Linked DNA regions of Lujinxingia vulgaris. The main gene of each other region encodes a partner of the protein of the gene in region 2 in a complex. Links are inferred from orthologs where the notes say so. Each region holds a gene or a part of one and is shown on either strand. Other genes may lie near its edges.

What was found. Proteins that work in one complex are often made in the same cells at the same time.
Region 1: the proteins of FRC98_RS03020 (region 2) and FRC98_RS19755 are in contact, whole or in part, in a cryo-EM structure (PDB 8Z1Y), measured with the Escherichia coli proteins. The link is inferred for Lujinxingia vulgaris from one-to-one orthologs.

The regions. Positions count from the first base shown.
Region 1 is NZ_VOSM01000017.1:13,679-16,519, forward strand. It holds FRC98_RS19755 (ABC transporter permease), read left to right. Parts: upstream 1-876; coding sequence 877-1,806; downstream 1,807-2,841. Other genes in the region: FRC98_RS19750 (type III pantothenate kinase), read right to left, coding at 1-648; FRC98_RS19760 (ABC transporter permease), read left to right, coding at 1,819-2,688; nagZ (beta-N-acetylhexosaminidase), read left to right, coding at 2,729-2,841. UniProt on the Escherichia coli protein: Part of the ABC transporter DppABCDF involved in dipeptide transport. Responsible for the translocation of the substrate across the membrane.
Region 2 is NZ_VOSM01000001.1:742,148-750,020, reverse strand. What follows is about bases 2,751-5,691. They hold FRC98_RS03020 (ABC transporter ATP-binding protein), read left to right. Parts: upstream 2,751-3,639; coding sequence 3,640-4,743; downstream 4,744-5,691. Other genes in these bases: FRC98_RS03015 (ABC transporter ATP-binding protein), read left to right, coding at 4,771-5,691; FRC98_RS21235 (ABC transporter permease), read left to right, coding at 2,751-3,628. Outside these bases: FRC98_RS03035 (ABC transporter substrate-binding protein), read left to right, coding at 1-682; FRC98_RS03030 (ABC transporter permease), read left to right, coding at 797-2,290; more of FRC98_RS21235, read left to right, coding at 2,378-2,750; more of FRC98_RS03015, read left to right, coding at 5,692-6,027; FRC98_RS03010 (TadA family conjugal transfer-associated ATPase), read left to right, coding at 6,241-7,873. UniProt on the Escherichia coli protein: Part of the ABC transporter DppABCDF involved in dipeptide transport. Responsible for energy coupling to the transport system.

The DNA.
Region 1 (2,841 bases), on a different replicon or contig from region 2:
CGGCGCGTCCACGCCGAGCTCGGACTTCATGCGGGTGACGATCTCGCGCACAAGCCCGATGTAGCCGTAGAGCAGCCCGGCCTGAATCGAATGCACGGTGTTTTTGCCGATCACCGAGGGAGCGCGCGCAAGCTCGACCCGCGGGAGCTTGCTGGCGGCGTGAAAGAGCGCCTCACTCGAGATGGTGATCCCCGGGCAGATCGCCCCGCCCAGGTACGCGCCCTCCTCACTGATGGCATCGAAGGTGGTGGCGGTGCCAAAGTCCACCACGATCAGCGCCCTTTTGTGGCGCCGGTAGGCCGCCACGGCGTTGACCACCCGGTCGGCACCCACCTCGCGGGGATTGTCGTAGGCGATGGTCATGTTGGCCTGAATGTCCGCGCCGACCACGGTGGGATTGCAGGCGAAGTAATCGCGCACCATCTTCACCAGCATCCGCTCCATCGGCGGGACCACGCAGCTGATGATGGCGTGATGCACCTCGGCCACCGCCAGGCCGCTGAGCTCGAAGAGCTGACGCAGGAAGATGCCGTGCTCATCGCTCGTTCGCCCGTGATGCGTCTGCAGGCGCCAGTGCCTCACGAGCTCCTCGCCGCGATAGACCCCCAGGACGGTGTTGGTGTTGCCGACATCGATGACCAAAAGCATAGCGCGCTCCTGCCGCGTGCGGGCCGCCCTGCTGTAGCAGGCGCGCCCGGGGTTGAAATCGGCGCCAAACTTCCAGATCCCCCCGACCTTGTCCAGCCGGGCCGAAAGCGCGATTGCGGCCCCTCTTAAAACCCTTTATTTTGGCCACCCTCGGCGTTCGCTCGCTGCGTCTGACGAGCAAGCGAGCCATTCGGGGCCGCCGAGCCTTCCCCAACCTGATCGGGCTTCATGATCACCTTCCTTCTTCGAAGACTTTTTACCTCGCTCTTCGTCATTGTCGGCGTGGTGACGCTGGTCTTTTTGATCCTGCGCGCGGTGCCCGGCGATCCGGTCGAGTCGATCCTTGGCGAGCAGTCGCTGGAGGTCGACAAGGAAGCGCTGCGCGAGTGCCTCAACCTCGATAAGTCGATCATCGAGCAGTATGCGCTCTTCTGGGGCGATGTGGCCTCGGGCACCCTGGGTGAGCTCTGCGACGAGCGCGGGGTCACGGTGATGGACCGGCTGGTGGCCAACATCCCGGCGACCTTCGAGCTGGCGCTGGCGGCGATGTTCTTTGCGCTGATCTTTTCGTTGCCTTTAGGGATCGCGGCCTCATTGCGGCCCTACTCCTGGGTGGACAACTCGTCTGCGGTCATCGCGCTCCTGGGCATCTCCATCCCCAACTTCTGGCTGGGGCCGATGCTGCTGATCCTCTTCAGCCTCACGCTGCAAGTGCTCCCGAACCCGGGCAGCGAGGTGGCCGGTCTGACCGCGCTCCTCTTGCCCGCGATCACGCTCGGCACGGGCTTAAGCGCCAAACTGATGCGCATGACGCGCTCGGGCATGCTTGAAGTGCTGAACCTGGATTATGTGCGCACCGCCCGCGCCAAGGGCCTTCCGCGCCATCTGGTGATCCTCAAACACGCCCTGCGCAACGCGCTTCTGCCGGTCATTACCATTGTGGGCCTGCAGTTCGGCGCGCTGCTCACCGGTGCGATCATCGTCGAAAAAGTCTTCGCGCGCCCCGGCGTGGGCATGCTGCTGCTCGACGCGATTGAGGCGCGCAACTACCTGATCGTGCAGGGCTGCGTGCTCTTCATCTCCTTTACCTACGTGGTCGTGAACCTCGTGACCGATGTGGTCTACGGCCTCATCGACCCACGCATCCGCTACGACTGAGCCGCCCGGCCTATGAACCTTTTGCGACTTCCACAACTGAGGCTTCCGCGTGCGGGGAGCGGCGCCAACCATTTCGGGCCCCTGGCCTACCTGGGGATGGCGATCCTGGCGGTGGTGGCCTTTGTCGCGATCTTTGCGCCCTGGCTTGCGCCCTACGAGCTCACGCATATGGACGTGACCCGCCAGCTTCAGGGGCCCTCTGCCGAGCACTGGCTGGGCACCGATGAGAACGGCGCCGACGTGCTCACCCTGCTCATCTACGGCACGCGTGTGGCGGCGGTGGTGGGCATCTCGGTGGTGGGCATCTGCTCGACGGTGGGTGTGATTCTGGGGGCCATCTCCGGCTATTTTGGCGGCTGGATCGACGAGGCGCTGATGCGCCTGACCGAGATTCTGATGTCCTTTCCGGGCATCCTGCTGGCGATCTTGCTGATCTTCATCACCCAGGAGCCCAGCATCCCGGCGGTCATCGGGGCCCTCTCGGTCTCGGGGTGGTCGAGTTATGCACGTCTGGTGCGCGGGCAGGTGCTGGCGGTGCGCGACCAGGATTATGTGGAGGCCGCCCGCGCCTCGGGTCTTCCCACCTGGCGCATCTTGCAGCGCCATGTGGTGCCCAACACCTTTGCGCCGGTCATCATCCAGGCCACCTTCGGGGTGGCGGGCGCCATCCTGGCTGAAGCCTCCCTGAGCTTTCTGGGGCTCGGCCCCCAGGATATGCCCAGCTGGGGCGGGTTGCTGGATCAGGGGGCGAGTTACTTTTTGCTGACTCCGCACCTGGCCTTTGTGCCGGGGCTGGCGATCATGTTTACGGTGCTCGCTGTGAACTTCGTCGGCGACGGGCTGCGCGACGTGCTCGACCCCCGCAAACTCGCGAACCATTGAGACTCAAAACCACTCAATTCCCCAATAAATTGGAGCACTTATGAGCGACGAAGCGCAGCTGCGCGCCGACGCCGGCCAGATGTTGATCGTGGGCTTCGACGGCCCGCACACCCGCGCCCCTGAGCCCGTGGCGCAGGCGCTCGAAGATGGCGA
Region 2 (7,873 bases):
CAACGTGCTCAACGGCCTGGGCGAGCTGCAGACCGGTCCCTTCTACTACGACCACCCGGCCAACGACCCGAGCATCGAGCCTATCCCCTTCGATCTGGAAAAGGCTGCCGCCCTCCTCGACGAGGCCGGCTGGGTGGACACCGATGGCGATGGCATCCGCCAGAAGAATATCGGTGGCGAGAACATCGACTTCCGCTTCACGCTGACCTCGTACAACCGCCCCACCGTGCGCAGCTGGGTGACCGTCTACCGCGAAGATCTTCGTAAGATCGGCATTGAGATGCGTGGCGACTTCGTGGAGTGGCCGCTGATGCAGCGCCGCATGGATGACAAGCAGTTCGACGCCTTCACCGGCGGCTGGGGCTTGAGCTGGTTCAACGATCCCTTCCAGATCTGGCACTCCAGCCAGGCCGACATTCCCAAGGGCTCCAACCGCGTGGGCTTCCGCAACGACGAGGCCGACGAGATCATTGAGACCCTGCGCGTGACCTTCGACACCGAAGAGCGCATGCGCCTGCTGCGCCGCTTCCACCAGATCGTGCACGAGGAGCAGCCCTACAGCTTCTTCTACGCTCCCAAGGAATCGGTGGCCTGGAACCCGCGCGTCAAGAACGTGGTCTTCCAGAAGATTCGCCCGCAGACCTACTCGCTGCCCTGGTACATCGACGAGTCCGGCGAGTAAGCAGCGCCGGCGCCGAGGCTCGCCCACTGCGGCAGGCCTCGGCGTTGTGCGCTTAAGGCATCCTTCGCGCGCCTGACACTCGCGCGCAACCGGCCCCCCTGAGGGCGAGGCAGCATGTTTACTTACATTTTAAAGCGCGTCCTGTTGATGATCCCGACGTTTACGATCATCTCGCTGATCATCTTCCTGGTGCTCAACCTGGCACCGGGCGATCCGGCGGCAGCGGCCAACCCGGACGGCACCGAGACCGTCTCGCAGGACGCTCGCGAGAGCTATCGCATCTTCAAAGAGCAGTTCAATCTGGACAAACCGATCCTGCTCAACACCCGCTACAACCTCACCATCGCCGAGGTCGAAGAGCAGCTGCGGGTTGTGGCCGACTTCCAGCGTCCGGTCTGCCCGGAAGGTGCACCGGCGGATGCCTCGTGCACCCCGGCCAATGAGCGCCCGATGTCGGCCGACATCATCGCCGCTCAGGAGCACGTGGAGAACCTGGGTAACTATGCGGTGCCGCACCTGATCGCGCTGGCGCAGAACCACGAGCGCCTCGACATCCGCCGACTGGCCGTGCAGCGCCTGGCGATCAACGCCCAGCGCCCGCAGGTTGACCGCTTCAACCCGGAGCCCACCGCCGAGCTTCGCGAGACCAACCGCAAGATCGCCTCGGAGAACAACCAGCTCCGCTCCTGGACTATCCCCCAGGACGTGACCGAGGAAGACGTCGCGACGATCCTCGAAGAGAAGTGGCTCCCCTGGTTCGAAGAGAATCAGGAGCGCTTCGAGTACTCTGCGGCCGACAAAGTGGGCATCTTCTTTATGGATACCCGCTTCGCCAAGTACTGGGAGAACCTGCTCAAGCTGGACTTCGGGGTGAGCACGGTCGACCGCCGCCCGGTCTTCGATACGGTGATGCAGAAGCTCCCCTACACGATGACCTTGAGCTTCTTCTCGATCCTCATCGCGTACCTTATCAGCGTGCCGCTGGGCATCTGGAGCGCGTACAACCAGAACACAAAACGCGACCAGGTGGTGACAATCGCGCTCTTTGTGCTCTACAGCCTGCCGAGCTTCTTTACGGCGGTTCTGCTCATCCAGTTTTTCGCGGTGGGTCGCCCCTTCTCCTGGTTCCCGGCCGGCGGCTTCATCGGCGACGGCTCGGAGAATATGGAGGTGCTTGAGCAGATGGGCTCGATTGCCTGGCACATCTTGTTGCCGCTGATCTGTCTGACCTACGGCTCGCTCGCTGCTCTGAGCCGCTATGCCCGTACCGGTCTTCTGGACGTGATCCGCGCCGACTACATCCGCACCGCCCGCGCCAAGGGTCTGGCCGAGTCGATGGTCGTGCTCAAGCACGCGGTGCGAAACGGCATGATCCCGATCCTGACGCTGCTGGGCACCCTTCTGCCGACGCTGGTGAGTGGCTCGATCGTCATCGAGTTCATCTTCAACATCCCCGGCATCGGGCTCTACCTCTATGAGAGCATCTACATGTACGACTACAACGCGATCATGGCCTGTCTGCTGATGTCGACAGTGCTCACGCTGATCGGGTTGCTGCTCTCGGATATCAGCTACGCGCTGGTCGACCCGCGCATCACCTTCGATTGATGAGCGCTCTTTGAGCCCGCAGGATTCGACCTTTTTTGCCGGGGCGCTTAGAGCCCCCGGCTCGCACCTTACGTTGGACAGGCGACGATGACCGACTCCCAAACCTCCTCCAGCCCCCCGCGGCCCGAGTACAAGACCTACGGGCAGATTGTCTGGGGTCAGTTCAAGAAGTACCGACTCAGCTACTACAGCGTCTACGGCGTGCTGGCGCTCTTCGTCATCGCGATGATCGCGCCTGTGCTGGCGATGAACGTGCCCTTCTACATGCATATCCCCGAGGGGGTCGGGCCGTATACGCAGCTGCACGGCACCACGAGTTTTCCGTGGTTTGCGGCGCTCTTCGATCAGAACTTCTTTGATAGCGGCGTCGACATCTTCTTTAACTTCTTGCTCTTCTACGTCCCGGTGAGCCTGATCGCCTGGACGCTGATGATGCGCTTTAAAACCGAGCTCACCGACACCGAACGCAGCCAGACACGGCTGCGCTACATCGGGGCGGTCACGGCGGTGGGCGTGGTGCTCTTCTCGGTCATCTACATGATGGCCTTCAGCCAGCCCTACGTGGACTACGCCTCGCTCAAAGAGCTGGAAGGTGCGCGTCTGTTCTTCCCGCTTATCGAGTACTCCTACCGCGATGTGGACCTGATGGCGGTCAGCCAGGGTCCGAGTCTGGAGCACTTTCTGGGCACCGACCGCCAGGGTCGCGATGTGTTCACGCGTCTGATTTACGGCACGCGCATCTCGCTCACCATCGGCGTTGTGGCGGTGAGCATCTACACCGCCATCGGTCTTGTGCTGGGGAGCCTGGCGGGCTTCTTCGGCGGACGGGTCGACAACATCATTCTGCGCATGATCGAAATTATGATGTGCTTCCCGGTGCTTTTCCTCATCCTGACCCTGGCCGGGTTCATTGAGGAGCCCTCGATCTTCCACATCATGCTCATCATCGGGTTGACCGGCTGGACGGGCATCGCGCGCCTGGTGCGCGGGGAGTTTTTGCGCCTGCGCAACCAGGACTTCGTGCAGGCGGCGATCGCGCTGGGCTTTACCCGCGCGCGCATCATCTTCCGCCACGTGCTCCCGAACGCGGTGCAGCCGGTCTTTGTCTCGGCGACCTTCGGGGTGGCCGGTGCCATCCTCATTGAGGCCACGCTGAGCTTTCTGGGTGTGGGTCCGGCCAACGCGCCGAGCTGGGGGCAGATTCTGACCAGCGGGCGCAACACCCAGCAGATGACGCTGATTCTCAGCTCGGGCTTTGCCATCTTCGTCACCATCAGCCTGCTCAACCTCATCGGTGAGGGGCTGCGCGACGCCACCGATCCCAAACTTCGTAAGTAAGAGCGGACCTTATGGCCAACGATAGCAACAAGACTGACGCGTCGGATGACGTGATCCTGAAGGTCGACGGGCTCAAGACCTACTTCTTTACCGACGACGGGGTTTTGCCCTCGGTCGACGGCGTGAGCTTCGAGATCAAGCGCGGGCGCACGCTCGGGCTGGTCGGCGAGTCGGGCTCCGGCAAGTCGGTGACCTCTTTGAGCGTGCTGCGGCTGATCCCGCAGCCGCCCGGAAAGATCGTCGACGGGCAGATCCTCTTCGGCGGACAGGACCTCACCAAGCTTACCGAAGCGCAGATGCGCAAGGTGCGCGGCAACGACATCTCGATGATCTTCCAGGAGCCGATGACCAGCCTTAACCCGGTCTTCACCGTCGGCAACCAGATCATTGAGGCGATCCTGCTCCACCAGGACATGGAGTACGCCGAGGCCCGCGAGTACGCCATCGACATGCTGGAAAAGGTGGGCATCCCGGCTCCGGAGCAGCGCATCGACGAGTACCCCCACCAGATGAGCGGGGGCATGAAGCAGCGCGTGATGATCGCGATGGCGCTCTCCAGCAAGCCCAAACTTCTCATCGCCGACGAGCCTACCACCGCCCTCGATGTGACGATTCAGGCCCAGATTCTGGAGCTTCTGAAGTCGCTTCAGGCCGAGGGGGGCATGTCGATCCTCTTCATCACCCACGACCTGGGCGTTGTGGCGGAGACCTGCGACGACGTCGCGGTGATGTACGCCGGGCGCATCGTGGAGTACGGCGACGTCTACACCGTCTTCGAGAAGCCGGCTCACCCTTACACCATCGGGCTGTTTAACAGCCTGCCGACCATCGACACCACCGGGGCGCGCGGGCGCGACGACCGTCTCTACGTGATCCCCGGGATGGTGCCGCGTCCTCAGGACTTCCCCTCGGGCTGCCGCTTCCGCACGCGTTGCAAGTTTGCCACCGAGAAGTGCTCCGAGCTTCCGCCGACGGTGGAGCTTGAGCCCGGCCACACCGCGGCGTGCTGGTACGCCGAGAAGGTGCGCGCGGGCACCCAGCCCACCACCGACGGAAGTGTGGCGGCCGATGGCTCGGTCGCCCCCAACGAAGATGCGGCTGAAGTCGCACGGTAACCTGCTTAAGGCCCCAAGGTACTCGCTATGAGCGTCGCCCCTACTCTGCTTGAAGTCCGCAACCTTAAGAAGCACTTCCCCATCAAGAAGGGCCTCTTCAACCGTCAGGTCGGCTCGGTAAAAGCCGTCGACGGCATCTCCTTTGAGGTCAACGCCAACGAGACCGTCGGGCTTGTGGGGGAGTCGGGGTGCGGCAAGACCACCGCGGGGCGCTCGCTCTTGCGCCTGCTCGAACCCACCGATGGCGAGGTGCTCTACAAGGGTCAGGACATCCTGAAGATGGGCCCGGCCGAGATGCGCAGCCTGCGGCGCAACCTGCAGATCATCTTCCAGGACCCCTTCTCCAGCCTCAACCCGCGCATGACGATTGAGAGCATCATCGGCGAGGCGATCACCTTCCATAAGGTGGCCCAGGGGCCCGAGGTGCGCGAGATGGTTGAGGGGCTTCTCGAGCGCGTGGGTCTTCAACCTTCGTACATCACCCGCTACCCGCACGAGTTCAGCGGGGGGCAGCGCCAGCGTGTGGGCATCGCCCGGGCGCTCGCGCTCAACCCGGACTTCATCGTCTGCGATGAGGCCGTGAGCGCGCTCGATGTGTCGGTTCAGGCCCAGGTCATCAACCTGCTGATGGATCTTCAGCAGGAGTACAACCTGAGCTACCTCTTCATCGCTCACGACCTCTCGGTGGTGCAGCATATCTCGGATCGCATCGCCGTGATGTACCTCGGGCAGATCGCGGAGTTCGCCGAGTGCGACGAGCTCTACGAGAACCCGCTCCACCCCTACACCCAGGCGCTTCTCTCGGCGATTCCGCAGCCCAACCCGCGTCGTCGCGCCCAGCGCATCATTCTCAAGGGTGATGTTCCCAGCCCCATGAACCCGCCCTCGGGCTGCCGTTTTCATACGCGCTGCCCGGCGTGTTTCGCCCCCTGCAAGACCGTGGAGCCGCGCACCGTGGAGCCGACCCCGGGCCATAAGGTTCGCTGCCACCTCTACGATCCGGAGTTTGCGCCCAACGATCCGGACATCTGGGCGCGACTTCCCCGCCAGCCCGACGCGCCGAAGAGCGAGCCGGTCGATGTGGCTGCGCCGGCGAACGAGGCGTCGAGCACAACCGACGCACCAGCACCGGACGGCACCGACGGCGTGGCCAGCACCGAGGCCTCCGAAACGACCGAAGTTGCCGAGAACGCCGAAGCCGGCGCGGAGAGCTCCGATGTCTCGACCGCCGAAGCACCCGCCGAGAGCGCCGAGCCGGAAGCTGGCGAGCAGAGCAAGGTCTGAGCCCACCGGCTCGCCGGCAGGCTTCTTGACACCCTCCAGACCCGGTGCGACCATCCGGGCAGTTTGAGATGGGCCTGAAATCACGCGCCTGCGCCCCGATTTTCGCGGGTGCGACAGGCGTGTAAGGCCAACCTGGCGCGGGGACCACCGCGACAGCGTTTTCCCCTCTTGCACCTCACGTCCGTTTATCTTTCTAAGGAGGATCTGCCCCTCATGTTCAGCGTACTTATCAGCGAGAAAGGTGGGCAGCAGTCACGGCTCGACTTCGACAAGTCCGAGATCACCATCGGGCGTATGAAGGGCAACGACATCGTCCTTCCCAAAGGCAACGTCTCCAAGCAGCACACCCGCATTGTGCTGCGCGATAGCGCCTTTTTTATCGTCGACTTGAAGAGCACCAACGGCACCTACGTCAACGGACGCAAGGTCACCGCCGAGCAGTCGGTGAGTGAAGCCGACAAGATCTACATCGGCGACTTCATCCTGCAGGTCGAGCAGCCCAATGCGTCGGTGAACCCGGGTCCGCCGATGCCTCCGCAGGCTCCGGGTCGAGGGCTTCCGCCTCAGCCTCCGCAGGCCCCGGGTGGCAATCGCCCGATGGACCGTCACTTCCCCACGGTGATGGACGGTCCTCAGTCCGGTGGCTTCGGCGGGCAGCCGCAGAGTGGCCCGCAGCAGCCCTTCCAGGCTCCGCAGCAGCCCTCGGCACCGCAGCAGCCCGCCAGCGGGCCGCAGAATATGCCGCCCCGCGCGCCTTCGATCCCCGGCGCTCCGGTTGCGCCTCCGACGCCCACCCCGCCCCCGGGCGGGGCGATGGGCCAGGATCTTCGACAGACCTACGCCGACATGGACGCCCATCACGCCGAAGTGGACGTGTTGGAAGTGTCTCCCGAGGTCGAGCCCCTCACCGAAGACGACCGCGTCACCGGCGAAGGTCAGGCCTATGAACCGGCCTACGAGGAAGTCGATCCTTTCGATGTGGCCGCAACTCCCACGCCCGCACCACAGGCCGCCCCGCAAGCTCCGGCAAGCGCCGAGCCCGCGGCCCCGGCCTTCGACGTGCCCGTCTTTGACGCGCCGGCCGAAGAAGAGCCCGCTCCCCCGGCCCCGCTTGATGAGGGTGTGGTGGAGACGCCCGGACCTCTGGGCATCCGTCCGCTCGCCACTCGCATCGCGCTCGAAGATGAGTTCGACGCCGACGCGCATCTGGCTCAGGTCGATGTCGCGCGCGTTTTCTTTGAGCAGCTCGGCGAAGAAGAATTGCCGCTGGCCTACCCGCCCGAAGACAGCGACCGCGCGCGTTTTGAGAACATCATCGATGAGGCCATCGACGTGGTCAGCCCGGCGGGCGACCGCGAGGCACTCATCGAGACCCTGCTCACCGAAGCGGTGGGCCTGGGGCCGGTGGAGAGTTACCTCGATGATCCGGACGTTCAGGCGATCTACGTCAACCGCTTTGATCGCATCATCCTGCGGCGCGGCGGCAAGCTCGTGATCGCGCCGAGGGCCTTCAGCCACCCCGAGTTCTTGACCCTGGCCGCGCGCCGGCTGCTCGGCCCGCAGGACGGCGTCTCGCCGGCCGACGAGGTTCGTTTCAGCGATGGGACCCGCGTGCATATCGTGATGCCGCCTCTGGCGGTAGACGGCCCGGTGCTAACGATCCGCAAGCCCAAGCGCTACCAGCCCTCGCTCGATGAGCTTGCCGCCCAGGGCGCGATGAGCGTCGGAATGGCCGACTTCCTCCGTCGCGCGGTGGAGGCCGGTCGCTCCATCGTCATTGCCGGCCCGACCAGCTCCGGCAAGACCACGCTGCTTGGCGCGCTGAGCCGCCTGGTGCCCGAGAGCT